DNA from 4 places in the Exiguobacterium sp. BRG2 genome. Region 1 is predicted to be linked to each of the others. Evidence: riboswitches for the same ligand, from Rfam matches in the RefSeq annotation. Region 1 holds a riboswitch; each other region holds the start of a gene.

The links. Region 1 has a riboswitch for thiamine pyrophosphate ahead of Q9R23_RS02615 (thiamine phosphate synthase). Riboswitches for the same ligand answer to the same signal wherever they lie in the genome.
Region 2: linked by a shared signal. The riboswitch ahead of Q9R23_RS08265 (ECF transporter S component) and the one ahead of Q9R23_RS02615 (thiamine phosphate synthase) in region 1 are both predicted to bind thiamine pyrophosphate.
Region 3: linked by a shared signal. The riboswitch ahead of thiD (bifunctional hydroxymethylpyrimidine kinase/phosphomethylpyrimidine kinase) and the one ahead of Q9R23_RS02615 (thiamine phosphate synthase) in region 1 are both predicted to bind thiamine pyrophosphate.
Region 4: linked by a shared signal. The riboswitch ahead of thiT (energy-coupled thiamine transporter ThiT) and the one ahead of Q9R23_RS02615 (thiamine phosphate synthase) in region 1 are both predicted to bind thiamine pyrophosphate.

The regions. Positions count from the first base shown of each region.
Region 1 is NZ_JAUZUW010000001.1:509,293-514,377, forward strand. Features, by position in the region: gene Q9R23_RS02595 (DoxX family membrane protein) at 1-26, opposite strand, end outside; gene Q9R23_RS02600 (MFS transporter) at 153-1,337, opposite strand; gene Q9R23_RS02605 (OsmC family protein) at 1,528-1,953, shown strand; gene nagZ (beta-N-acetylhexosaminidase) at 1,950-3,170, shown strand; TPP riboswitch at 3,227-3,329, shown strand; gene Q9R23_RS02615 (thiamine phosphate synthase) at 3,415-4,005, shown strand; gene Q9R23_RS02620 (FAD-dependent oxidoreductase) at 4,002-4,946, shown strand; gene thiS (sulfur carrier protein ThiS) at 4,943-5,085, shown strand, end outside.
Region 2 is NZ_JAUZUW010000005.1:34,192-39,276, reverse strand. Features, by position in the region: gene Q9R23_RS08275 (GNAT family N-acetyltransferase) at 1-631, shown strand, start outside; gene Q9R23_RS08270 (50S ribosomal protein L25/general stress protein Ctc) at 923-1,579, shown strand; TPP riboswitch at 1,675-1,774, shown strand; gene Q9R23_RS08265 (ECF transporter S component) at 1,875-2,447, shown strand; gene Q9R23_RS08260 (ABC transporter ATP-binding protein) at 2,444-3,973, shown strand; gene Q9R23_RS08255 (energy-coupling factor transporter transmembrane component T family protein) at 3,945-4,667, shown strand; gene Q9R23_RS08250 (NAD(P)/FAD-dependent oxidoreductase) at 4,723-5,085, shown strand, end outside.
Region 3 is NZ_JAUZUW010000007.1:117,895-122,979, reverse strand. Features, by position in the region: gene Q9R23_RS10775 (murein hydrolase activator EnvC family protein) at 1-769, shown strand, start outside; gene Q9R23_RS10770 (murein hydrolase activator EnvC family protein) at 971-2,248, shown strand; TPP riboswitch at 2,313-2,423, shown strand; gene thiD (bifunctional hydroxymethylpyrimidine kinase/phosphomethylpyrimidine kinase) at 2,539-3,342, shown strand; gene thiM (hydroxyethylthiazole kinase) at 3,323-4,090, shown strand; gene thiE (thiamine phosphate synthase) at 4,080-4,718, shown strand; gene Q9R23_RS10750 (hypothetical protein) at 4,832-5,085, shown strand, end outside.
Region 4 is NZ_JAUZUW010000002.1:105,404-110,488, forward strand. Features, by position in the region: gene pknB (Stk1 family PASTA domain-containing Ser/Thr kinase) at 1-386, shown strand, start outside; gene rsgA (ribosome small subunit-dependent GTPase A) at 412-1,317, shown strand; gene rpe (ribulose-phosphate 3-epimerase) at 1,320-1,976, shown strand; TPP riboswitch at 1,999-2,108, shown strand; gene thiT (energy-coupled thiamine transporter ThiT) at 2,168-2,728, shown strand; gene Q9R23_RS03240 (thiamine diphosphokinase) at 2,730-3,332, shown strand; gene Q9R23_RS03245 (amino acid permease) at 3,388-4,791, opposite strand; gene rpmB (50S ribosomal protein L28) at 4,932-5,085, opposite strand, start outside.

The DNA of each region.
Region 1 (5,085 bases):
ATGCCGATGATGTGTAATGCTTTCACTTTCAGACACTCCTCTACTACAACATAGTCCCCATCATACTGAAAAATCAGCAGTAAGATGGGGACTATCATCATAACGTCATCGAACCGTCATCGACCTGTTACAAAAAAGGATAAGGTAGCCGTTCATGACCGCTGATCGAGACGATGACTGATTGCAGTTAATAAAGCAGCGACAAGCGCAACAAGCCCACCGACCAGTGCCGTGTTCATCATCGGACCGTTCGCATAAACGATGCCACCGAGTGCCGAACCGAAGGCAATCCCGACATTACTCGCAACCGGCATCAAGGAAGCGGCGAGTCCTTTTGCTTCCGGATTGAACTTTTCGGCGAGGTCAATCAAGTAGATTTGTGTCGAAGTCGTTAGTAGAATCGACATCAATGACATCAAGGCGATGTTAAACAGACCAAGTGAAAGGGATACTGTCGTGAAATATAATGCAGCAAGGACGATTGCTTGCACGACGAAGACGAACCGTAAGCGTCCCATCGGATTTTTACTAGCAATCTTGCCGGCAAGGATGTTACTGAAGATCGAGACGACACCATAAGCGAGCAGGATCGGACTAATCCATGTCTTCGCGATGCCGAGTTCCGTTTGCAGGATCGGCACGAGGTACGTGTAGACGACGTAAGTTGCTCCGAAGCCGAACGACGGAATGAAGAAGGCAATCAGGATCCGTGGATTAGCGAGCAATCCAAGCTGCTCCTTGATTGAACCGGAGCCCGTCGATTGCTGGACGGGAACGATCTTCCACACAGCGTGGACCGCAATCATTCCCATGACTGTCGTCAGCCAAAACGTGGCTGCGAAGCCAGCGTGTTGACCGATGAACGTACCGATCGGAACACCAAGTACGTTCGCGAGTGTAAAACCACCAAAAATGAACGAAACGGCGACACCGCGCTTCGCGACAGGTACGCCATCGCTTGCGACGACCATTGCGAGCGAGATCAAGACACCGGTCAGGATGGCTGTCAGGTTGCGGGTGGCGAGCAATACTTCGTAACTTGGAGCAAAACTACTGGCAAGGTTCAGTAAGACCCAAACGAGTAACAGACGTAGAATCAGGCGACGCCGTTCCAAGTGACCGGTCAGCGACATGACAATCGGTGTACCAATCGCAAAGGAGATGGCAAATGCCGAGACGAGCGTACCGGCTGTTGCGATCGTGATATTAAGAGCTGAGGAGATTTCAGCGAGGATCCCGACGATGACGAATTCGCTTGTTCCGAGAACGAACGTCAGGAGCGACAACGTGGCGATCAACAGCCAATCGCGTCGACTTAAACGAGTAGTAGGTGACATGGATGATTCCTCAATTCTGGCGCTTGCGCGCGAAACTATGAGTAACAGGATAGCATGAAACGATTTCGTCGGGTATCGCAAAGCGAGAATTCGGGAAAAGAACCATTATTCGAAATAGCGTGTGAATTTCCAGGCTTGCTATTTTTTGCGTATACTACAGTAGAAGACTACTGACAAAGGAGTGGAAACGATGCAAGCGACAGTGACATGGAACAAACAGATGGGGTTTAGTGGACAGACGGAATCAGGGCATCATCTTGCGATGGATGCAGCACCGGAGAACGGTGGCGAAAATCAAGCACCACGACCGACTGAACTGCTGCTACATGCCGTTGCCGGCTGTACTGGAATCGACATCGTCTCGATTTTAGAGAAGATGCGCTTGACGATCACTCATTTCGAAATGGATATCGAAGGGGAACGGGCAGAGGATCATCCGCGGCGCTTTACGTCGATCTCGATTCATTACCGGCTTGAAGGTGATCTCCCGGAAGATAAGGTCCGTCGTGCCATCTCGTTATCAAAAGATAAATACTGTTCGGTCTCGCAATCCTTGAACGCTGAGATTTCCGTCTATTATTCCATCAATGGTGTCCGGAGCGAGGATCCTTTGTGAAGAAAGTAGTACTGATCGGTTGCCTGTTGCTTGCAGGGTGTGCGCAGGAGACGACGGAACCAACGAAACCATCACAACCAGCAACGAAGCAACCGACGGAGGCGAAGAAATCAAAGCCTGAGCCGACAAAGGAAGAACGACAACAAGCACGATTAAAGCAGCAACTTGAAGCGATGTCGACGTCAGAAAAGATCGATCAATTGCTCTATATCGGAGTTGCCGGCACGGAACTTTCAGCAGCTGACCGGAAATTGTTGCAGACGCATGCGATCGGTGGGGTCTTACTGCTTGGTGGGAATATTACGTCAGAAGATCAACTCTTGACGTTCACGCGTGCCATTCAAGAAACGAACCAAAAACCGTATGCCTTCGTCGGGGTTGATGAAGAGGGCGGACGGGTCAGCCGGGTACCGGATCAACGATTACGTCTCCCGACGAGTCAACGGATGGCGCAAGGTGCAGATGCTGCAAAAATGGAAGATGTCGGACGTACGCTCGGTCACCTGTCACGATTTTATGGGTTCAACATGGACTTCGCACCGGTCCTTGACGTCAATAGCAATCCGAACAATCCAATCATCGGCGACCGTGCGTTAAGTGCTGATCCGAAGACCGTCGCGACTCTCGGTACGGCCCTGATGCATGGGATGCAAGAGACGGGAACGATTCCGGTCGTCAAACATTTTCCCGGTCACGGCAATACGAGTGTCGATTCCCATGTCGGTTTGCCGAAAGTGACAGCATCAAAGGAAGAACTGAAGCGAACGGAACTGTTACCGTTCCAAGAAGCGATTCAAGAGGGCGCCGAGATGGTGATGGTCGCCCATATTCTCTATCCCGCGTATGACGATCAAAATCCATCTTCGCTCTCGAAGCCGATCTTGACTGACCTCTTGCGTCAACAACTCGGATTCAAGGGTGTCATCATCACGGATGACCTTGTCATGGGGGCGATCACGAAACGATATGGTCTCGCGGAAGCGGCACGCCAGGCACTTGTCAATGGAGCTGATATGGCGATGTTTTCGGAAGCAGGTGCCTATCCGAAGGTCCACACCGAAGTGATGCAAGCCGTTAAAGAAAAAACGCTGACGCCTGCGATGCTCGATGCTAAAGTGATGCGGATCTTAAAGCTGAAGCAGACCTATGCCGACAGCCAGAAGCAACAGCGACCGACGAAATCGGAGCTTATTCAGCAAGTGGAAGCGCTCAACTAGGACTAGCGAAGTAAAGCAACTCATGCTAGACTAATGGGGCAAGCCAATTAAACACGAAAAGACACTAGGGGAGTCTCCCAGCAGACTGAGACGGAAGTATCCGGACCCTTTGAACCTGATCTAGTTCGTACTAGCGGAGGGAAGTGGCTCGAAACCTTAGATATCCTTAGCGCTTTAGCGCATTTTCGGACCACTCCCTTCAACATCGGGAGTGGTCCTTTTTCGTATCGAAAGGAAGAACATGATGCGTTTACATCTGATTTCGACGGGATCCATCAATCCACGCGATGGAGTGGAAACCTTTCAATCGCTTCAACCATATACGGATCAGCTTCATCTTCGAGAACCGAATTTGTCGGCAGCAGAATTGCTAGAACTGATTGACGCGCTCCTTGCGAAAGGGTATTCGCCTAATCAATTAACCGTTCATGACCGGGTCGACGTCGCCCATGTCGCTGGTATCGGTGTGCAGTTGACTCGACGATCCTTACGCGTCGGCGATGTAAGGCGTCACTTTCCGAATCTTATCATCGGGAAATCCGTCCACTCTCTGGCAGAAGCACTTGCAGCGGAAGCGGAAGGAGCCGATCGATTGCTGTACGGTCATATTTATCCGACAGCGTCGAAACCAAACGTGCCACCGCGAGGGATCGATGCCTTGAAGCAAGTTGTCACTTTCACGACGAAACCAGTCATCGCAATCGGCGGGATCACTCCTGATCGCATTCCTGAGATCGCAGTGACCGGTGCAAGCGGAATCGCCGTCTTATCCGGTATTCTCGGTCAAGCGGACCCGCATGCTGCCATTCAGCGTTATCAGGGGGTACGGGTATGACGGATCACATCATCATCGGTTGTGGAGTCATCGGTTTGACGCTTGCTTACAGTCTCGCTTGTCAGAACGAATCCGTTCTTGTCCTTGATCGCGGAACATGCGGACAAGGGACGAGTCGGGCGGCTGCCGGAATGCTTGCGACGGACATCGAGCTGAGAGAAGAATTGCATACACTTGCCGCGCGAAGTCGCCGTCTGTATCCGTTACTTGCGCGACGCCTCACGCGCGAGACCGGGATCGATTGTGGCTACCGGGAACAACCATTTTTATTGAAACGAAATGGGCAAGAATACTTATTTCCATCGGTCGGTCAAATCGATCCGCGACGACTAACGACTGCATTGATGCATGCCTTACGAAATCGTGGGATACCAATCGAAGAACAGGTGGACGTCACGCGAATCGAGGAGAGTAATGATTTCATTAGGGTTGAGTCGAACACGGGAACGTGGACGGGACGAACGGTGACGGTTGCTGCCGGACGCGGGTCCCAAGCCTTGCTCGATACAGCTGGTATTTCGATAGCGACGCACGGTGTCAAAGGGGAATGTCTGGCGGTCCGTCTCGCGGGTCAGCCGTTACGCTCGATCCTGTTTGATGACGACGTCTACCTCGTACCGAAAGCGGACGGACGGATATTGATCGGTGCGACCGAACTACCGCACGACGAGACGATCGGTGTTAGTGTCGCAGGAGTCACGTCACTGCTTCAAGCAGCAGAGCGTCTCTATCCACCGATCCGTGATGCTGTCATCGAAGAAGTCTGGTCAGGCGTACGACCACAAACAGAGTTCGGCTTGCCATATATCGGAGTCGCCGATTCATCCCGTCGGATCTTTATAGCGACGGGGCATCATCGGCATGGCATATTACTCGCACCGGCGACAGCGGAAGTTTTGGCAAACACATTACGGTTGATCCTAAAGGAGGAAGTCCGATGAATATTACGATTAACGGCAACGACCACACCATTGAACAGATTGAGACGATTGAGGACATGCTCACGCAACTTGGCTTAGGGGAAAAACTCGTCATCGTCGAACAGAACCGACAGATCATCGACCGCGGAGCTTACGATCA
Region 2 (5,085 bases), on a different contig from region 1:
TGTTCTCTACGATCTTGATGCAGTAAAAGTGCTGTTAGATCAACGAACCGCACTCGTCGTCGATGCGATCAGCGCTGTTGGAACCGGACATTTCTCATACGCTGGCTGCACTTTCGTCACGACTGTTTCCGGGAAAGCGATTGGTGGTTTACCGGGTCTTGCGTTCATTGGTCACGCAGATCGCGTCCTACCTTCTCTCTGTATTCCCCGTTATCTGGATTTAGGGCTCTACGCGGAAGGGGTTGCCTTTTCCGGCTCGTCGAACCTGTTGCTTGCCTGTCAGGCAGCGCTTGATGCCCTCGATCTTAATCAAGCAGCAATCAAGATGACCTATCTCGAACAAGCCGTCCGCGCAACTGGATTCCAACTCCTCGCACAACAAGAAGCACAAGCGCCGGGAATACTGACGATCGTTCATCCGTCCGCAACTGATTTAGGCGACGCTCTGCGCATTCAGGGGTATCACGTCCAGTACGAAAGCGACTATCTCGTTTACAATCAGTGGCTTCAAATTTCGACGATGGGACAGACGACGATGCGACAAATTGAACGTCTCGTTCATGTTTTAGTTCGTGAAAATCAACGAATCACCATAAAGAATGAAAAAAATGAAAGACCTCTCAACCCCTGATTTCAAGCAGTTTGGAGGTCTTTCGACTTCAAAAAGATAAAAAAAGAGGTTTATGGATTTAAAACATAGGGGTATAAAATCACTAGCACCGCATCAAACCGGTGACTTACTCACACATGTTTCTCAATATCAGCGTAATGACCTGGGAGAGAAATGCAAAGTCACGAAAGCGTCAGATTCATTAGAGTCTGAAACCGATTGTCTTAGCATGATTCATATTGTTCAGGATTCGTCCTGCTCCTACATTCATTACCTTTTGAGGGCTATACCAAATTCAAGGGGGAAATGAACATGTCAGTTAATTTAACAGCCGAAAAACGCGAGGTACGTCCACGCTCACTCCGTAAACAATTGCGTCATGAAGGAAAAGCTCTTGGCGTCGTGTATGGTTACAAAGTGGAAAGTACACCAATCGCATTTGAAGAAAAAGAATTGCTTAAAATCGTCCGAGAAAACGGTGAAAACGTCTTGATTTCACTCAAACTCGACGGTAAAAATATTAACGTCTTGATCAATCGCCGTGATATGGATGTCTTCACACCAACCGTCGATCACGTTGAATTCATCGCTGTGAAAATGGATGAAGAAACAGAAGTCGAAGCAGACGTTGTACTCGTTGGTGAAGCAGCCGGTGCAAAAGTTGGCGGCTTCCTATCACAAACACTCTTTAAAGTAACAGTCGCCGCTACACCAGATAAATTACCAGAGAACGTCGAAGTCGACGTCACGAACCTCGAAATCGGCGATTCGATTTCTATAGCTGATCTTCCAGAGCAAAAAGATTTCCGCATCGTTACAGAAGGCGATATTCAAGTCGCAGCTGTCGTCGAATCGACACTCGAGCAGGATCTTGAAGAAATCGAGGAAGCAGAGGGACAAGCAGAAGCTGGCGAGGACAACGAAGCGTCTTTAGAAGAAACAGCGGAAGAGAACGAAGACAACAAATAAGTCGTTTAACGATACGCCCTTTGCGGCGTATCGTTTTTTTATGTCTTGACAACAGACGCTGGATTGCCTAAAGTGAACAGCGTATCACCTATTACCATATCCACTAGGGGAGCCCAATTGGCTGAGACGATTCACTTCGGACCCTTCGAACCTGATCTAGTTCATACTAGCGTAGGAAAGTGGAGCGATCACATCCAATGACTCCTGCTGCGCGCAGTTTTTCTGAGGACCGCTCTCTTTTTTACGGAGGGCGGTCTTTTTTGGCGTCTCCCCCATTCAAAGGAGGACGTATCTGATGCAACACTGGAAAATGAAAGAAATCATGGTCATGATGATGCTCGCCGTCGCTTGCGGCGTCATCTATCTCGGTTGGTCAACACTCTGGTTACCGATCTCAGCGGTCTTCGGACCTGTCGGTGCCAACTGGATGTTTGGTATCTGGATCATTGCGAGTCCGCTCGTCGCAGCAATCATTCAAAAGCCAGGTGCCGCTTTAATTGCGGAAGTCGTCGCGGCAGCCGTCGAACTGTTCACGGGAAGTCATTTTGGTTTATCCGCTCTTCTGATCGGAGTCTGCCAAGGACTTGGTGCGGAACTCGTCTTCGCGATGACGCGTTACCGTCGTTATGACACATGGACCTTGATGTTATCGGGTGTCGGAGCCGCGATTGGTAGCATCGTTTATAGTCTAATCGCGAACGGATTCGGTTACTACACAACGACGACGTTGCTTGCGACAACTGGCTTACAATTGATCAGCGGCGCATTACTCGGTGGCTTGCTTGCAGCAATTCTCGTCCGTCGCCTTGTTGCGACCGGTGTCTTGAACGGGTTTGCGGCAGGACGAGCGAAACGGGACGTCGCATGATTACTGTCGACGACCTTAGCATCCGCTATCCGGGTCAGATGAAATCGGTGCTCAATCATGTATCGCTGACGATCGAGCACGGGACGACCCTTTTGCTTGGTCGCAGTGGGAGTGGCAAGACGACATTACTTCATGCCCTTGCCGGACTGACACCGGAAACGATTGAAGTCGAACAGACTGGAACTGTTACCCGCTCTGGTTCGGTCGGAGTGCTGTTCCAAAATCCAGAAGAACAGTTTTGTATGGAGACGATCGGACGGGAAATCGCTTTTAGTTTAGAAAATCGCTCGATTCCACGCGTGGAGATGGATGAACGAATTGAACGCTTACTCGCACTCGTCGGTCTCCCTCTCCCCTTCTCGACACCGATCGCGAGTCTATCCGGAGGAATGAAACAGCGTCTCGCGCTCGCAGCGGTCCTAGCACTTGAGCCGACGATCTTATTACTCGATGAACCAACGGCTCAGATTGATCCAATCGGACAACATGAGCTGATGGCGTTGATTTTTCGGATTCAAAAAGAACACGATTTAACGATCGTCTTGATTGAACACCAACTTGATGTCTGTTTGCCGTACGTCGACCAAATCGTCTTACTTGAGGACGGATCGATTACTGCGACGGCGGATCCACGGGATCTGTTCCCGCAGGATTACAAAGAGCTTCAAACGAAAGGTATTTCCGTTCCCTCTTTGTATCCGTATACCTTAGAGACGTTACCCATAGATGGACCGCAAGCGGCGCGACTTCAGGTGCCTTCCGCTGTCGCTACAGCTGGGCGCTCTTTGTTACACGTCGCTGCATTATCGACGAAAGCGCCATATCCGTTGACCGATGCGACATTTTCCATGCAGACAGGAGAATGGGTGATGCTGCTCGGGGCAAATGGATCCGGGAAAAGTACATTGCTTGCGACACTCGGGCGGTTGCTTCCCAATCGTGGAACGTATCAGCTCCAGGGGCGTCCGGTTCATCGTTACTCCCGGCGTCGCTTTTATGAGCACGTTGGCTATGTCTTTCAACAACCGGATCTGCAGTTTCTTAAGCTGACGGTCGAAGCGGAAATCGACTGGAGTCACCGGGCAGCGACGAATGTTAAGCGCGCGGCGTTGCTTGAACGGCTGGAACTGACATCTGTCAAACAGCAGTCACCACTTGCTCTTAGTACGGGGCAACAACGACGGCTCAGCGTCGCAACGATGCTCGGACAAACGAAAGACTTGTTGTTGCTCGATGAACCGACCTTCGGACAAGATGGATTGACGACACGACGCTTAATGGAACAGTTACAGATGGAACAACAGAACGGTACGACACTCGTCATGGCGACGCATGATATGGAGCTCGTCGCCCGGTATGCGGATCGTGTCCTCGTCATGGAGCAAGGACGGATTGCTTTTGACGGTCGCCCAAGCGAGTTATTCGCTGACGTTCCATTACTCGAGCGCTGTCAGCTACAACGTCCACTTTCGTACCAATTCCAGGAGGTGAAACGTGATGCAAACGAACGTGTCCCCGTTCGCTGAACTCAATCCCGTCATTAAGGGAAGCGGATTGTTTTTGATCATGTTTGCCTTGATTGCAACGAATGACTGGGTCAAAACGTTAGTATTCCTGAGTTTTGCTATCGCACTGCTACTCCTCTCCGGATGGGGTCCTTTTGATTTCTTGAAGCGACTTGCGCCGTATAGTCTATTATTCTTATTGACGTTCTGGATGATGGCGGCTTTCGGCAAAGGAACGAATACTCTTTGGTCGTTCGGTTGGTTTCATGTCACGTCGGAAAGCGTCACGCACGGCTGGTTACTTGCCTTGCGGATGGCCACGTTCGTCTGCTTGAGCCTCGCTTTCGTCACGACGACCGATGCGACCCGTTTCGTAATGAGCTTGATCCATCAGGCGAAGTTATCGCCCCGCTTTGCTTACGGATTCCTTGCCGGGATTCGCTTTCTGCCGCAACTGGTCGAAGAAGTCCGCGTTTTGCGGCAAGTCCGGATGATTCGCAATGTGCACAGTCGCTTTCCTGGTGATGGATTTCTTTCAATTGGCTTACCGCTCTTCTCACGGTCGATCCAGCGGGCAGAACGGATGGCGATTGCTCTCGAAGCCCGTCACTTTTCAGCAGAGCGAACGTATTACGAGGTACCGGTCGTTCAGCGTCAGGATATTATTTATCTTGTGGTCATCCTCCTATTCATTAGTCTTGTCTTTTGGCTATGATTACCGCCACCCGTATACGGGTACACTCTAGCAAGACAGATTGAAGGAGAACGACATGAAACGTATCCTCTTGATTGGTGCAGGTCACGCTCACCTGCATTGCATTACACACGGACCAACAGAAGACGTCGAGTGGCTGGTCCTGAACGCCTCGACGTACCAATATTACTCGGGCATGTACTCTGGACTTGCTGACGGAACATACGACATGGATGAGATGCGTATTGACGTCGCCGCCTTATGTCGTGCCTATGATAAACCATTCATCAAGGAGACCGTCATCAAAGTCGACCCTGTTGAAAAGGTCGTCTTCGGTGCATCCGGCAGACGTTACACCTATGACGTCGTCTCAACGAATATCGGTTCATTCGACTGGTCGGAAGATACGACGCGATTATCGATTAAACCGAACTACCGG
Region 3 (5,085 bases), on a different contig from region 1:
GATGGATGCAAAAGAAGTCCAGCAAATTCTGATTGCTCAAGAAAAAGCGATTGCAGCTGAAAAGGCAGCACGTGAACGTGAAGCACGGATCGAAAAAGAGCGTCAAGCTCAAGCAGCACGTGAAGCAAAAGCGCGAGCAGAAGCTGAAGCAGCTCAAGCAGCGGCTCAAAAAGAAGCTGAGCAACAAGCAGCTAAAGAAGCAGCGGCTCAGCAGGCAGCACAAGAGAAAGCGTCGCAAGCCGCGAAACCTTCTGGTTCGACGAAACAATCGACTCCAAAAGCATCTACACCTGCGCCAGCACCAGCTGCGCCAACACCGTCAGCACCTGCGACACCTAAACCGTCACCATCATCCGGTGGTCTGTTCATCCATCCAACGGTTGGGGCTGTCACGCAAGGCTATGGCTCAGCAGGTGGAGAAAACGGTTATACGTTCCATAACGGGATCGACTTTGGTGGTCCGGTTGGAACTCCAATCGTTGCAGCTGCAACAGGAACAGTCATTACAGCATCAGGTGGTGGTCCTTACGGAAACCACATCATGATTGCCCACCAATTAAACGGTAAAACGTACACAACATTGTATGCTCATATGAGCGCACTCAATGCTCACGCAGGTCAACGCGTCAGTCAAGGTGAACAAATCGGTTTACGTGGAAGCACTGGGAATTCAACTGGTCCACACTTACACTTTGAAATCCACGTCGGTGGATACAGCTATAGTGCAACTGGTCCAGCTAGCTCAGTGAACCCAATGACGATGTTTTAAACAGTAAAGAATCGTTGCTTATGCAGCGGTTCTTTTTTTGCGATTTTCAAAAAATAAATGATTATATTACAAAAAACGTTTTCATTTGAAATGTAAATGAAATTTTTTTGAAACGATTAGGGTGCTATAATCTATTTCAGATGTGAGAGAAACTTGAATACTATAATAAAATATGAAAAACATAAGTGAGGAAAACGATATATGCTAAAAAAACTAATTTCTACCATTGTTTTAGGAGCATTACTTATAACAGGAACACAACCAATTGCGGCAGCAACGATCAAAGAAAAAAAGGCTGAAAATGCCGCAGAACAACGTAAATTAGAAAAAGCAATTAAAAAACAAGAGTCGAAAATTTCGAAAGAACAACGTCAAATCAATCGAATCGATGCAGCGATCAACGAAAAGATTTTTCAGATTTCCGAAAAAAATAAACAAATCGAGAAATTGAATTTGCGAATCGATGAATTAAAAGCAGACATCGTTCGCTACGAAGAGATGTTGAAAAAACAAGAAGAACTACTCGGTGATCGTCTACGTGTCTTCCAAGAAAACGATGGAAACTCAATCAAATGGGAAGAAGTCATTTTTGGATCGAAGGATTTAGGTGATTTATTTAGTCGTGTCATGGCAGGGAAAAAAATCGCGGAGCAAGATGATAAAATGATTTCGGATTACATCGCAACCCAACAAAAGCTAGCGGAAGCAAAACAAGCGCTCGTTGAAAAAAAGACGAAGCAGGTTGAAGAGAAGAAAACATTAATCGAACAAAAAAAAGCGTTGAAAGTTCAAATGAAAGAACGCAGTGCTACGCTTAAAAAATTAAGAAAAGGTAAGACGAAGTTTACGACAGAACTTCTAGACGCGAAAGAACTACAAGCGACACTTGAAGCTCAAGAACGTGCGATTGCGGCAGCGAAGGCAGCAGCTAAAGTGGCGGCTGAAAGAGCAGCAGCCGAGAAAGCAGCAGCTGAAAAAGCCGCTAAAGCGAATGCTCAAGCAGCAAAACAAGCAGGTAAGAGTTCAGAATCACCTACTTCAGTTGCTTCACCCGTTGTTTCGAGCGGTGGGAAATTCGTTCGTCCATCTTCTGGTGGCGTATCACAAGGGTTTGGACCAGCAAGCGGTGCGAACGGCTATACGTTCCATAATGGTGTCGATTTCAGTGGTTCGGTCGGCTCACCAATCGTCGCAGCAGCAGCTGGAACGGTCATTACAGCTTCAGGTGGTGGGCCTTATGGAAATCACGTCATGATTTCTCACTTCCTTGACGGGAAAGTCTATACGACAGTCTACGCTCATATGAGTTCGTTATCTGTTCATGCAGGACAAACAGTTTCTCAAGGTCAGCAAGTTGGAACACTTGGTAGTACTGGGAATTCAACAGGACCACACTTGCATTTCGAACTACATGTCGGAGGCTATCAGTACAGTGCCTCTTCTCCTCTGAATGCAGTTAATCCATTAGCATATCTATAATTCAAAACGAGCTTCGGCTCGTTTTTTTCTTGCCGCTATGCTACAGTTAAGGCGAAATGAATACTTGAGCAACTAGGGGAGCTGGAGGAATCCGGCTGAGAGGAAAACCAATCTGTTTTCGACCCTATTACCTGAACTGGATAATACCAGCGTAGGAAAGTTGAGCCGAACGGATACCGAAATGGTTGGATAACGATTTCGTATAGCGTCGACTGCTTTTTTACAGCGGTCGACGCTTTTTTTGTCGGTAACAACTCCCTTACATTGCTCGATGGAAAGGTGAGAAAAATATGAAACATGTATTGACGATTGCGGGATCTGACTCCGGTGGTGGAGCTGGAATTCAGGCAGATTTAAAGACATTTTCAGCATTGGGCGTTTATGGGATGAGTGTTTTGACAGCGGTAACGGCTCAAAATACACTGGGCGTTCAAGCAGTAGAAGAGTTATCATCGGAAATCGTTGATGCCCAATTAGCTTCAATCTTTTCAGATATTCGTGTGGATGCTATCAAAATCGGTATGGTCTCGAATGCACAAACGATTCACGTCATTGCAACACATCTTCGCAAACAGACAGTTCCAATCATACTAGACCCTGTCATGGTCGCAAAAGGCGGGCATGCCCTATTGCGGACGGAGGCAGAGGAAGCACTAATCGCGGAGTTACTGCCACTTGCGACACTCGTCACACCAAATTTACCGGAAGCAGAGCGCTTAACAGGGCAATCAGTTACTAATCTAGAGGAGATGCGACTGGCGATGCATCAGTTGGCTATGAAGACTGGAGCTGTCTTGCTAAAAGGTGGACATCTACCGGGAGCTGCCACGGATTTATTATGGGACGGGCAAGAAGAATACCGTTTCACATCAGATCGGTTAGATAATCAACATACTCACGGAACAGGCTGTACCTTATCTGCAGCGATTGCGGCACGGATGGCACTTGGAGAAGCTTTACCGGACAGTGTACGTCAGGCCAAGAAGTATGTTACAGAGGCGATTCGTCATGGATTTGCTCTCGGACAAGGGATTGGACCGACACATCATTTTCATTCACTTTGGAGGGATTCACATGTTTACGACCATTCTTAAACACAAACCACTCATTCATCATTTGACGAACACAGTCACGATCAATGATTGCGCCAATGTCACACTTGCCGTTGGCGCATCTCCAGTCATGGCGGAGGATATTCGCGAAGTGGAAGAGATGGTTCGACTCGCGCAAGCTCTTGTCTTGAACATTGGAACAATTGATGCAGACATGCAAGCAGCTCAACGACTCGCCGCAAGCGAAGCGAGACGCTTGAACGTTCCGATCATCCTTGATCCAGTTGGAGCGGGAGCCACATCATTGCGTACGTCCTTTTCAAAAGAATTGAGTAGACTCGGATGTACGGTCGTTAAAGGAAATGCTTCAGAAATCAAGACATTGCTTGGGGAGAATGGACGAACAAAAGGAGTCGATGCTGCTAGTGATGAGATCATGGATCGAGAAATCATTCGTGCATTCGCTCGTAAACAAAAGTCCGTCATTGTCGTCACAGGTCCAATCGACTACATCACGGATGGCATGCGCGAAGTGGAACTACAAGTAGGTACGCCGCGTCTCGGAGACGTCACAGGTACGGGGTGTATGACAGCTTCTTTGATTGCGAGTTTTCTTGGTGCAGGATATTCTGCGTTTGAGGCAGCAGTCCACGGAACATTTATCATGGGAAAAGCAGGAGAACAGGCAGCATCAGAAAAAGGTCTAGGTAATTTCAAACGAGAGTTGTTCAATGCAATCAGTCTGATGACGGAGCAAGATTTGATGGAGGTGGTAGAACATGTCAATTGATTATTCCATTTATGCGGTGACAGATCGTCGATATCATCCGGGAGTTGCAATCGAAACGGTCGTTGAAGAAGCGATTTTAGGTGGTGCAACGATTATACAATTACGGGAAAAAACAGCGCAGGGAAAGGAATTCTTCGAACAGGCAGTCCGGTTAAAGAGACTGACGGATCGTCATGATGTTCCTTTGATTATCAATGACCGAATTGATATTGCGTTACTTGTCGGAGCTGGTTTGCATATCGGACAAGAAGATATTCCTCTAACCGCAGCGCGACGTCTCTTACCGAACACTGTGATCGGCGTATCGGTAGCAACCGTCGCGCAAGCGATTGAAGCAGAACGAGATGGAGCATCTTATTTAGGTGTAGGTTCTCTATTTGCGACGTCATCGAAAGCAGACGCCGACTCGATGCCACACACGATGCTTCAAGCGATTCGCGAAGCCGTGCGCTTACCTTTAATTGGCATTGGCGGAATTACGGCAACGAATGTCGCTTCTCTTCCTATCCCATTAGAAGGATATGCGGTCATCTCGGAAATTTTTGCTAAAGAAGATCGACGGCGTGCTGCACAACATATGACAGATGCTGTACGGGAATGGCATCAATCTCTTCAGAACAGGGTATAATCCGTTCAGAGGTGATTGTATTGAAATGGCAGACGATCCGTTTTCGGGGCTATTGGATCCGGTATCGATTGGAACCACAAATCATTCGCGTGGATAATCGGGGGATCTACCATTTGGGGAAAATTTTATTTCCGCGTCCTAATCGTGTATCTTATGAAATGGCTCTCTTGCTGAAGGAAAAGTATGAAAGACGCTACAAACGTCCGTTGTATATCAAGACAAGTTCGATCGCTACAGAAATTTGGGGACACACCCACTTAGACATCTATTATCGAATACTGCTTCGTCTCCCGATTCCTGCTCGATTACGTAAGCGTTATAGGAATCGATTGGAGAGTACGAAGATCATCGATATCGGTGTACGTGC
Region 4 (5,085 bases), on a different contig from region 1:
AATTTTCTAGCGACGTGAAACTCGATCAAGTTATCCGTCAATTCCCACAAGCAGGGACTCAAGTCGAACCGAACGACTCCGTGACGGTCTTCATCTCAAAAGGTGAGGAAGAAAAAACGTTGACAGCGACGTTCCCTGAAAAGGTCGTCTATGACGCGGTCAGCGAGAACGAGGACGAGGAACCACCGAAACAAGTCATCCGGATTGAGACGGAAGATGCGAAAGGGAAGCGGACCGTCATCGAGGAATCAATTGACCAAGATGAGACATTCGACGTGCCGGTGACGATTGATCCGGGAGAAGAAGGCAAGATTACGATTTATAAAGACGATACGGTGTATCGTTCAAAAACCATCACGTACAATCAAGCAAAAGACGCACAGTAAATGTGATGAAAAAGGAGTGCATAGGATGACGGAACAACGCATCGAAGAGAATCGAGAAGGAACGATCATACGCCTGCAGGGTGGCTTTTATGATGTCATGACACCAGAAGGAGAGGTCCGTTCACGGGCAAGAGGGAATTTCCGAAAACGCGGCATCAGTCCAGTCGTTGGAGACGAAGTCGTTCTTCATATCGAAAGTGAGACCGGGTATATTCTCGAAGTGAAGGAGCGGGACAACTTTTTAGTACGCCCGCCTGTCGCGAATATCGATCAAGCGTTGCTTGTCGTCTCGGCTGCAGAACCTGATTTTTCAGCGCACTTGCTCGATCGTTTCCTCGTCTTGATCGAAGCGAAGGAAATCCAACCCGTCATCCTGTTAACGAAGATGGACTTGCTTGATGATGTCAAAGGTCCTGCAGTTAGAGAGGCAATTGCCGCTTACCGGAAGATTGGATATACGGTCATCGAGACATCCAGTGAGACGTTGTCGGGTGTTGAGCAAGTCCGTCCGTTACTGGCCGGGAAAACGAGTGTTCTTGCCGGACAATCCGGTGTTGGGAAAAGTTCGCTCTTGAACGCACTTGAACCAACACTCGACTTAGAGACGAGTGCGATTTCGAAATCACTCGGACGTGGGCGGCATACGACACGACACGTCACGTTGATGCCACTTGCCGAAGGCTTGATTGCTGATACACCAGGTTTCTCGAACCTTGATTTTCCGTATGATATGGAAATCGAGGATGTACGGTGGAGTTTTCCTGAATTCGTGGCTGTACAGGACGAATGTAAGTATCGAGGATGTTTGCACTTGAATGAACCCGGATGTGCTGTCAAGGAAGCCGTCGAAGCACAAGAAATCATGTCCTCTCGTTATGAGAACTATGGTATGTTTATAGACGAAATCAAGAATCGAGCCCGGAGGTATTGAAGATGATTAAAATTGCACCATCTATCTTATCAGCAGATTTTGCGAATCTTGAGCGTGATGTCAAAGCAGTCGAGGCAGCAGGCGCGGACTATATCCATTTCGATGTCATGGATGGTCAGTTCGTACCGAATATCTCGTTTGGACTGCCTGTGCTCAGCAGTTTACGTCAAAAGACGGATATGGTCCTTGATGTCCATTTAATGATTGACCAGCCAGAACGTTTCGTTGAAGATTTCGTTAAGGCAGGGGCAGATATCGTGACGTTCCACGTCGAAGCGACGAACCACGTCCACCGTGTTTTACAACAAATCAAGCTATCCGGTGCAAAAGCAGGGGTCGTCTTGAATCCTCACACGCCATTATCGACGATTGAACACGTCCTTGAGGATGTCGATATGGTCTTATTGATGACGGTCAATCCGGGCTTTGGTGGACAAGCCTTCATCGAGAATGTCATGCCAAAACTCGCATCACTTGCACAAATGAAAGCAGATCGTGATCTGACATTTGAAATCGAGATTGATGGTGGCGTCAACCCGGAAACAGCAAAACTTTGCATCGAAAACGGCGCGAACGTTCTTGTCGCGGGATCAGCAATCTACAATGCACCAGATTATGCGGAAGCGATCACTAGCATTCGTCAAGGGGCTGCCGTATAATAAGAACGAGAAAACGAAATATGATGACCGCAAGGGGTGTCGCTTGAAAAGCGGCTGAGAGGAGTCTTTTAGACTTTAACCCTTCGAACCTGTTCCGTTCAAACGGACGTAGGGATGTGGCGCACGCAGGCAGTACGGCGTTCGTCGTATTGCCTTTTTGCGTCCTCTCGTACAATGAAGGAGGAAATAGCATGAAACGGTTACAAATGATGATGGAAATTGCCATCTTCGCAAGTCTCGGGGTCGTCTTTGATTTACTGATTCCATTTAAAATGCCACAAGGCGGTTCAATCAGCTTAGCGATGTTACCGATCTTTGTCATGGCATTTCGCCACGGTGTCATCGGAGGTGTCGTCACAGGAGCGCTTGTTGGTACGATCCAACTGATGTTCGCCCCACAAGTCTTGACGATCGTCCAACCATTACTCGATTACACGATTGCATACGGTGTCGTCGGACTGAGCGGTCTGTTCGCCCGTCAGGTTAGACAAACTGCACGTAACGGACAAAAGAAACGTTTGATGGCGTTCGTTCTCCTTGCAACACTATTAGGCGCAGGACTCCGTTATATCTGTCATGTCATCAGCGGAATCGTGTTCTTCGCGAAATATGCAGAAGGTCCAGTCGTGCCATATTCATTAGTTTATAACGCGACATACATGGTACCATCTTATGTTTTATGCGGTGTCGTCGCGGGTCTCCTCTTTACAACTGCGCCACGTTTACTACGTTATTCAGCACGAGGCGTCTGAGATGCGGGCGATTCTCGTGTGCGCCGGTCCTCAAGAAGAAGTGCCTGATTTGCGGATGCTTTGTCAGTCTAGTGATTTCATCATTGGTGTCGATGGTGGTGTTCAGACTATTGAATTGTTTGGGCTGACATGCGACATGACGATCGGTGATTTTGATTCGCTTGGTTACGTACCTGAAGGAGCAATCGTTCATCCGGCTGAGAAAGATGAGACGGATCTCGAACTCGCCCTTCGTACAGTATCAGAGATGAAACGGTTTGATGATACTATCATCGTCGGAGCAACAGGTGGACGACTCGACATGACCGTTCAAAATGTGTATTTATTGAAGCAATACCCTGAAGCGCGACTCGTCACGAAACGGGAAGAGGTGCGATATTTGGCAGTAGGATCGTATGCAGTCGAAGCCGAAATCTATCATTATCTTTCTTTCATTCCACTTGTGCCGTCAATCTTGAGTTTAGCTGGAGTCAAATATCCACTTGATATGCATCCTGTTCCGGTCGGAGGTTCCTTGACCGTCAGTAATGAATGGAGTACGTCAGAAGCGACAGTAGAGCTCCATCAAGGAGAACTATTGATGATGCGAACACTTAAGGAATAGAACAAGCATATGAAAAAAGGCCGTGGATGATACCGCGGCCTCTTTTCATATGGCATTATTCTTCGAGTTGGGAAGGGGCGACTCGAATGTCACTTTGAGCCGATAGGTGTTTTCCTTTAATGAACAGATGATAGCTTCCCCACATGACGAGGAAAAATGGAACACCGATGTATAAAGCAATTCGTTGATCCGCTTGAAACGCAAGACTGAAAAGGACAACGACATTAAGTGTCAACGATATCAACGGTAATGCTGGATAGAATGGCGTCTTGAACTTTAGTTCGGATAGATCATGTCCGTTTCGGATGAACTGACGGCGGAACGCAAGTTGCGAAGCGGAAATTGAAATCCAACCGACTTGAGCACCGAGTCCAGCTAAAGACAAGAGCCAGATAAAGACGGTATCCTCTGCGAAAAAAGCTGTCAGAAGAGATAACATCGCAAACATCATCGTAAAGAGTAAAGCGCGCATCGGCACACCACGGGCATTAACATAAGATAATTTCTTTGAAATCATCCCTTCTTGTGCCATTGCCCATAACATTCGGGTCGCGGCATACAATCCCGAGTTCCCGACGGATAATAGTGCTGTCAAGACGACGATGTTCATCAAGTCAGCGGCATACGGGATGCCGATCGCATCAAAGACCATGATGAATGGACTACTGACTCCGCCAGCCGTCTCATACGGAATCAATGCACCGACGATCGTGATCGATAAGACAAAGAAAATGAACGTGCGCCAAACTGTATTCCGGATAGCTTTTGGAATCGATTTTTCAGGCGTATCGGACTCCCCAGCCGCGACACCGATCAATTCGGTCCCCTGAAAAGCAAAGTTGACAGCAATCATCGTCGTCAAGACACCGAGAATTCCGTTCGGAAACCAACCGCTTGCCGTGAAGTTTGCAAACAATGAGGATGGACGATCTGCTTCCATCGGTAACCAGCCAAACCAAGCTGCGCCACCAAGAATGATGAAGAAAAGAATGGCGAGTACCTTTAAACTTGAGAACCAGAATTCCGCTTCCCCGAACGCTTTGGCGGAGACGGCGTTTAAACCGAATAACAAGACCGTAAAGACGGTACACCAGACAACGACCGGCACATTCGGAAACCAACGGTCCATCAAACTACCGGCAGCTGTGATTTCAAGCGCGACCGTCACAGCCCAGCCGAGCCAGTAAATCCAACCGACGGCAAAGCCGACCCCTGGTCCGATAAAGCGGGTCGTATAGGTCTGAAATGACCCCGAGACCGGCAGATAGACCGCTAATTCTCCAAGACATAACATCGTCAGATACATGATGGTCCCACCCACGATGTAACTGAGGACCGCCCCGAGAGGTCCTGCTTGTGAAATCGTTAATCCTGACCCTAAAAATAAGCCTGTTCCGATAATTCCACCGAGTGAAATCATGAACAGGTGTCGACTCGTCATCTCTCGTTTGAGTTGCATGATGACTTCCCCCAATTCTGACAAAATAAAGTACGTTCCTATTGTAAGCGTTTTCAATAAAAGCGACAATTAGTTTATGAGAAAAATAAATGAGGGCATAAAAAAACCGGAAGGGAAGATTCCCATCCGGTGGTTGCGCCTTATACGCGTTCGACTTTACCTGATTTAAGAGCTCGAGCTGAAACCCAAACCTTTTTTGGCTTACCGTCGACGAGGATACGTACTTTTTGTACGTTGACTCCCCAAGTACGTTTTGTTTTGTTCAATGCGTGTGAACGGTTGTTACCCGACTTT